One region of the Butyricicoccus sp. AF35-5AC genome, then DNA from elsewhere that is predicted to be linked to it. Evidence: predicted binding sites of a transcription regulator. Region 1 holds the regulator's gene; each other region holds the start of a gene.

Region 1 (2,277 bases):
ATCACCATGGACCGGTACAGCGCACCGTTGATTTTCTGATCTGCCATTTAATTTAATCTCTCCCTAAAAAAAGTAACCGCGCAGTTGCGCGTAATAAGATTTCGGTTTGCTTGCAAACCGTAACCGCATGGCAGGATTTCCTTCGGGCAATCCGAGCCATTGGCTCCGTCCGCAGACGTCCGCGGTTACGCCGCGGCATGCAATCAGCGGCGTATTTCGCCGCAACAAAACCCGCGACATGTGCGTGGGTTTTGTTACCCCGACTCAGCCGTCCTGGACGGCGACGTTCGGGTATCGGAAGTCAGTTTCTCCGGAACTGACTTCCGTATATAGGGGACTTGCGAAGTCCCCTATAGGTCAGTCCGCCTTAATACTCTCTACATAGATATCGACGTTCTTCACGTCCACACCGGTCAGGCGCTCAACGTTGTAGCGTACCTCGCCGATGATAGAGCGGCAGACGGTGGCAATATTCACACCGTGCTCGACTGCAATGTGCAGGTCGATGTTGACACCGCCGTCCACAGCCTCGGTGACCTTTACGCCGCGCGACTGGTTTTCCAGTCCGAGCAGGTGCGCCAGTCCGTCCGACATGGAGCGGATAGTCATGCCTTTGACACCGAAGCAGGAGGATGCTGCGTAACCGGCAATGCCAGCCAGCACCTCGTTGGTAATGTCGATATATCCGAGATCGGTCTTGATGGTCATATAAAAACCTCCCTGCGAGTTAGGGGTGCAGAATGCGGGTCCCCTTGCAATAATCAATACTTTTGCTGTTTATATGATATAACAAAATCATGTAAAATACAAGCAATGCGGTGATGAAACTGCGTTATTTTTCAACACAGCGGCAGAAAATGGATAAATTGAAGGATAGTGTCGAATAACGCGGAAAATTCGTGCAGGTTAATGCAAACAAATGTTTGCTTATTGCGGCGGATTGCGGTATAATAAGGATAAAATTACGAACGTATGTTCCGACGGAAACAGCGAGGAGTGCCGAAAATGAAGAAGATTTCCGCCAAACAACAGCAGATACTGGATTATATAAGCAGTTATTCCCTCGAACACGGCTATCCGCCTTCGGTGCGCGAGATTGGTGCAGAGATGGGACTGCGGTCGCCGTCCACCGTGCATGCGCACCTGAAAAAGCTGCAGGAGGCCGGTTATCTGGAGCCGAATGAGCATAAATCGCGTGCGCTGACGCCGGTCAGCGGCCCTTCCATGGTGCCGCGCGTGCCGATTCTGGGCCGTGTCACCGCCGGTATGCCGATCCTCGCGGTGGAGGAGCATATCGGCTATGTGCCGTTCGAACCGGCAGCGGGAGGCGGCGAGTATTACGCGCTGCGCATTCGCGGCGATTCGATGATCGGCGTGGGCATTATGGATGATGATCTGGTCATTATCCGGCAGGATATACAGGCGCGCAACGGCGACATCGTGATCGCGCTGCTCGAGGATGAGGCTACCTGCAAGACGCTCAACATCACGCCGGACGGCGTATGGCTCATGCCGGAGAATCCGGCGTATCCGCCGATCAACGGCACCGGGTGCCAGATTTTAGGCGTGGTGAAGGCGGTTTACCGCGAGTATTAAGAGCAGCCTTTTTCAGTACCGGCTGAGCGGGGGACGTGCGCTGACGCCGCGCGGGCGCACAAGAGGGTAGACACCTGCGGTTTCCACCCTCTGATTTTCACCCGTTTCCCTTTGTTTGTTAGTTTGGCGCAGACCAGAGAGCGGCGACCGCTTCGAAAAGGGGAACGGCAGTCGAGTTACCACAGCGTGTCTTTCGCAACCTGTTCGCAGTTCACAGATAGCGTACTGCTACGCAGACGGTTCAGTCTCCGCAAGCGCGACATACTCGTGTCGCGCAACCCTTTGGCATGTTATAACGCATGGCACCTATGAATTTATGCGTTTGGTACCTTTTATCTTGCGTAGGCCCTGTCTATTGTAACGCGCTAACGAATTGTGCGGCACTGTTATGCCGCACCCAGCGTAGAGTTGCCCGTATGTGTAGCAGTAAGGTATCTGACCCTGCGAATACGCGGATACATGGACGGCTATCAGTCGTCCTGCGGAAGAAAAAATCCTCTGCCGTTCCTTTATAGTCTCAGTTCTGCAAATTTCGCCGTGCTAAGAGGAAACGGGGAGATTCATAAGAGGGGTGGAAACCTTTGGTGTCCATCCCTCTTATGCGCCCGCCGCGTAGGCGAATCCCCGCTGAACTTCAGCGAAAAACGCTCCGCCCGTTAGGGCGAACCGTCTGCGCGGTTC
Region 2 (2,277 bases), on a different contig from region 1:
GGCAAACCCCTCCACCGCCGTTCGGCGGTTCCCCTCTCCTTTCAGGGGAGGCTTCCGGTCGGTGCAAACGGTTCTTAACGACATATATCCTTTTTTGAACGCAAAAAACCGAGGGCAAATGCCCCCGGTTTCGTGTTTTATTGCGCGATATGCGAAGAATTACTTCTTCAGAACAACCTCGCCGCCCAGACCGGTGTGTGCAGTGATGTACTCACGGCCCATCTTAGCATACTCGAACGGATTAGCCTTAGCCGGATCCTGCTCTGCCTCTACCATGATCCAGCCGGTGTAGCCAGCCTTGTCAAGCAGATCGAATACAGCGTCGAACTCTACGCAGCCGTCCGGATCGCCCGGTACGGTGAAAGCGCCTGCGCGAACTGCATCCAGGAAGGACCAGTGCTCAGCGCGAGCCTTCTCAACCAGCGGCATACGCATGTTCTTCAGATGAACGTGACCAACACGGTCAGCGAACTTCTCGAGCATCTTTACCGGATCCTCGCCAGCGAAGGTGAAGTGACCGGTATCGAAGCACAGGAATACATACTTCGGGTCGGTGTTCTCCATCAGGCGGGTAGTCTCCTCAACGGTCTGGCATACGGTGCCCATGTGATGATGGAAGCAGGTGCGGATGCCGTACTTCTCCATGGACAGCTTGCCCAGCTTGTTCAGGCCGGTGGTGAAGCGATCCCACTCCTCGTCGGTCAGAACGCGCTTCTTGTCGTCCAGAACCGGCGTATCGAGCTGACCCTGAATAGAACCGGACTGCTCGGATACGTTGATAGCGGTAGCGCCAACGTAGGACAGGTAATCCAGCTCCTTGATGAACTCAGCCTCTACCTCTTCGTACGGCTTGTCAACCAGGAAAGAGGAGAACCACTTGGAAGCGATGGTCAGGTTGCGGGCGTCCAGCATGTGCTTGAGGACGGTCTTGTCCTCCGGATACTTGTGACCTACTTCGCAGCCGTCGAAACCAGCGAGCTTCATCTCAGAGATGCACTGCTGGAAGGTGTTCTCGTCGCCGAGATCCCACATATCATCATTGGACCAGCCGATCGGGCAGATACCCAGTCTTACTTTCTTCGGATCTAACATAGTTATTCCCTCCATAATCTTCTCTCTGCGTCTGCGCAGAACAAACGCATTTTTGTTATTCTTATTGTACCCTTATGCACTGTAAATGTCAAACGCATTTTTTCACAAAGCCGAGTTGTGCAATCCGCTGTTTTTGTCATTCCGCGAACTTGTGCGTGTGCGTGCACGCACTTTTGCGCAAAAACCGCGCGAGATTGTTCCCGCGCGGTTGATTTTGTCTTATCTGTAACTTTTCGTCTGCTGCGCTCAGATACGGGCCACACCGGAATCGCGGGCAGCCTGTGCAACGGCATCTGCTACCGAACGGATGACCTTTTTGTCAAACGCCATCGGCATGATATACTCCGCGTTCAGCTCCTCATCGGAAACGCAGGCCGCGATCGCCTTAGCCGCTGCCAGCTTCATCTCCTCGTTGATGTCGCTTGCGCGAACATCAAGTGCGCCACGGAAAATACCCGGGAACGCAAGCACGTTGTTGATCTGGTTCGGATAGTCCGAACGGCCGGTGCCGACAACGGCAGCGCCGCCCTTTTTTGCGTCCTCCGGCCAGATTTCGGGCACCGGATTTGCCATAGCGAATACCATCGGGTCCTTTGCCATGGTGGAGACCATCTCGGCTGTGAGCACCTGCGGCGCGGACATGCCGAAGAATACGTCCGCACCCTTGACAGCATCGGCCAGCGTTCCTGTCATGTGCTCGCGGTTGGTGACCTTGGCCATCTCCTGCTGTGCCGGATTCAGACGCTCATCGCCCTCGCAGACGATGCCGAAGCGCTCAACCATCGTGATGTGCTTGACGCCGAGGAACATCAGGAACTTGGTAACGGCGATAGCAGCCGCGCCGCAGCCGTTGACAACCATCTTGATCTCATCCACCTTGCGGCCGGTCAGGCGGCAGGCGTTGAGCAGAGCTGCACCGCAGCAGACAGCCGTGCCATGCTGGTCATCGTGGAATACCGGAATGTCGCAGACCTCCTTGAGTCGGCGCTCGATCTCAAAGCAGCGCGGAGCCGCGATGTCCTCGAGGTTGATGCCGCCGAACGAGCCGGAGATCAGCTGAATGGTGCGGACGATCTCGTCCACATCCTTGGAAGCCACACAGAGCGGGAACGCGTCCACGTCAGCGAACGCCTTGAACAGCGCACACTTGCCCTCCATAACCGGCATGCCGGCAATCGGACCAAT
Region 3 (2,277 bases), on a different contig from region 1:
CAGGCAGTGCAGATCAGCAAAATACTTGCCGGTCGGGAATACATAGCCCGCATCATCCGGAATGAGTGCGTTTTCGCGCAGACCGGGCATATGCAGCCCGCCGACGGCAATGCAGTAGCTGCCGACCTCCATATTCGGACCGGAAACCTCGTCGTGCACCACGCCTGCGTTGTATACGAGCAGATCACCCGGCTTGATGATGACTTTTTTATCGTGAATCAGGTATTCACTTGAACCGCTGCAAATGAGAATCAGCTCGACAAAATCCTCATGCGCATGCATGACACGCGGATGCGCACTGGCATCCGGTCGGATTTCACTGACGTAAAGCAGCTTCGGCTGATTCTCCCCCTCAAAAATTGATTTAACTTCCTTCTCTACAAAGCACTGTACGTTCAGGCTTGCCTTCGGCATAGTTTTTTGCAGCTCCTCTCTTTCTCTGACGGTGATTTTACTCTTATAAAAGTATAGCACACGGGTCCGTTGTGCGCTAGCACATATTTGCTTTTGCAGACCGCCGTATATCGTGCTTTTTTGCGGTCGGGCTGAGAATAATTATAAATTCTTGCTATTTGCAGATTCTTGTTTTTTGTTCTCGCTTATTTATAGTATAGCATATCCGACCGAGAATCTTCCGTATGTTTCTCTGCGGTTTTTCAGCTTTCGCAAACCTGCCGATTCGGCGGTCTCCGACCGGCAAAAAGCAGGATTTATAAAAACAGGCGCACAGCCTCAAACCCGCTCCGAAAAAATACTGTGCATTTTTACCGCCGCTTTTACCTCTAATATATTATATATATGGGATTTTCGGGTGTCCGAAAAAAAGTTTCCGTTTTTTGAATCAAGCCAAGAATCTAAAAGAAACCGTTCGCCATATCTGCTAAACTATAAGCACAAAGAGAAGAAAGAATCTCACAGCTCAGTTGTGAGATACAACAAGAATGAAAGGACGAAGCATTATGTTAGATCCCAAAAAGGTTAAAATCGGTATCGCGCCTATTGCATGGACCGAGGACGACATGCCGGAGATGGGTGCTGAAAACAGCTTCCTGCAGACGATCAGTGAAATCGCTCTGACCGGTTATGTTGGCACCGAGATCGGCTGCCAGTTCCCGCGTGATCCGGCGATTCTGAATAAGGAGTTTGGCCGCCGCGGTATTTCCGCCATCACCGGCTGGATCAGCACCTACTTAAATGAACTGCCGATGTGGCAGAACGAGCGTGCGTTCGTTGACCACATGAACTTCCTGAAGTCGATCGGTGCTACGATTATCAACACATCCGATCAGTCGTTCTCCATTCAGCATCAGTGGAACACTCCGCTTTCCAACAAGAAGGTGCTGAACGACGATGAGTGGGAGGTACTGACCAAGGGTCTGGATCACCTCGGCAAGATCGCTTATGACAGCGGCATGAAGATCGTGTACCATCATCACATGACGACTACCGTGCAGAAGACCGACGAAATCGACCGTATGCTCGCTATGACTGACCCGAAGTACGTCAGCATGATTTACGATACCGGTCATCTCACCTTCTCCGGCGAGGACCCGATCGAAATTCTCAAGAAGCACCACGACCGCATCGGCCATGTCCATCTCAAAAATGTCCGCAAGCCTGCAATGGACAAGTGCTACGCTGAGAACAAGAGCTTCCTCCGTTCGATTCCGGAAGGCGTGTTCACCGTTCCCGGCGACCCGGAAGGCTGCGTAGACTTCCCGACCGTATTCAAGCTGCTCGACGAGTACAACTACGAGGGCTGGCTGGTCGTAGAGGCTGAGCAGGATCCGGCTATCGCAAATCCGCTCGAGTACGCCCGCATGGCCCGCGCCTACGTCAAGGAGCACACCGGACTGTAAGTTAACCCATTATTTTCAAGGCAATACCGCATAATTGGACAAGAGCGATTTGCGAGTAAATTTTGCGTACTGACGAGGCGCGGTTTTGCGGTAATACTTGACGTATTACCGTGAAATCGCAACAAAGTCAGGGCACAAAATTTCCGCAAAGCGCCGCAGCTTTAATTGTGCGGTGTTGCCTTAATAAAAAGAGCAAGAAAAGATCGCAAAGGAGAGTATTACTATGAAAAAACTGAAGATCGGTATCATCGGTGTAGGCCGTCTGGGTTATGAGCACGCCTGCAACATTGCAAACCGCGTTCCGGGTTCGGAACTGGTAGCTATCGCAGACGCAAACTTCGACCGCGCAAAGCAGGTCGCTGAAGAACTGGGCGTAACCGCCGTTTACAACGACCCGAAGGATCTGTGCGCTGACCCG

Evidence for each region. Region 1 encodes LexA, which represses DNA repair genes until DNA is damaged. Its sites were predicted from a motif close to CNAACANNTGTTNG; they were not measured.
Region 2: the regulator LexA is predicted to act here: its motif matches at 1,134-1,147, upstream of iolE (myo-inosose-2 dehydratase).
Region 3: the regulator LexA is predicted to act here: its motif matches at 817-830, upstream of iolE (myo-inosose-2 dehydratase).

What each region holds. Positions count from the first base shown of each region.
Region 1 covers NZ_QUDX01000001.1:8,749-11,025, forward strand. Annotated here, with positions in the region: gene DWZ82_RS00035 (DAK2 domain-containing protein) at 1-47, opposite strand, end outside; gene DWZ82_RS00040 (Asp23/Gls24 family envelope stress response protein) at 358-708, opposite strand; gene lexA (transcriptional repressor LexA) at 1,006-1,596, shown strand.
Region 2 covers NZ_QUDX01000006.1:124,201-126,477, reverse strand. Annotated here, with positions in the region: gene iolE (myo-inosose-2 dehydratase) at 160-1,092, opposite strand; gene DWZ82_RS09480 (NAD(P)-dependent malic enzyme) at 1,339-2,277, opposite strand, start outside.
Region 3 covers NZ_QUDX01000005.1:215,721-217,997, forward strand. Annotated here, with positions in the region: gene DWZ82_RS08750 (helix-turn-helix transcriptional regulator) at 1-414, opposite strand, end outside; gene iolE (myo-inosose-2 dehydratase) at 960-1,859, shown strand; gene DWZ82_RS08760 (Gfo/Idh/MocA family oxidoreductase) at 2,083-2,277, shown strand, end outside.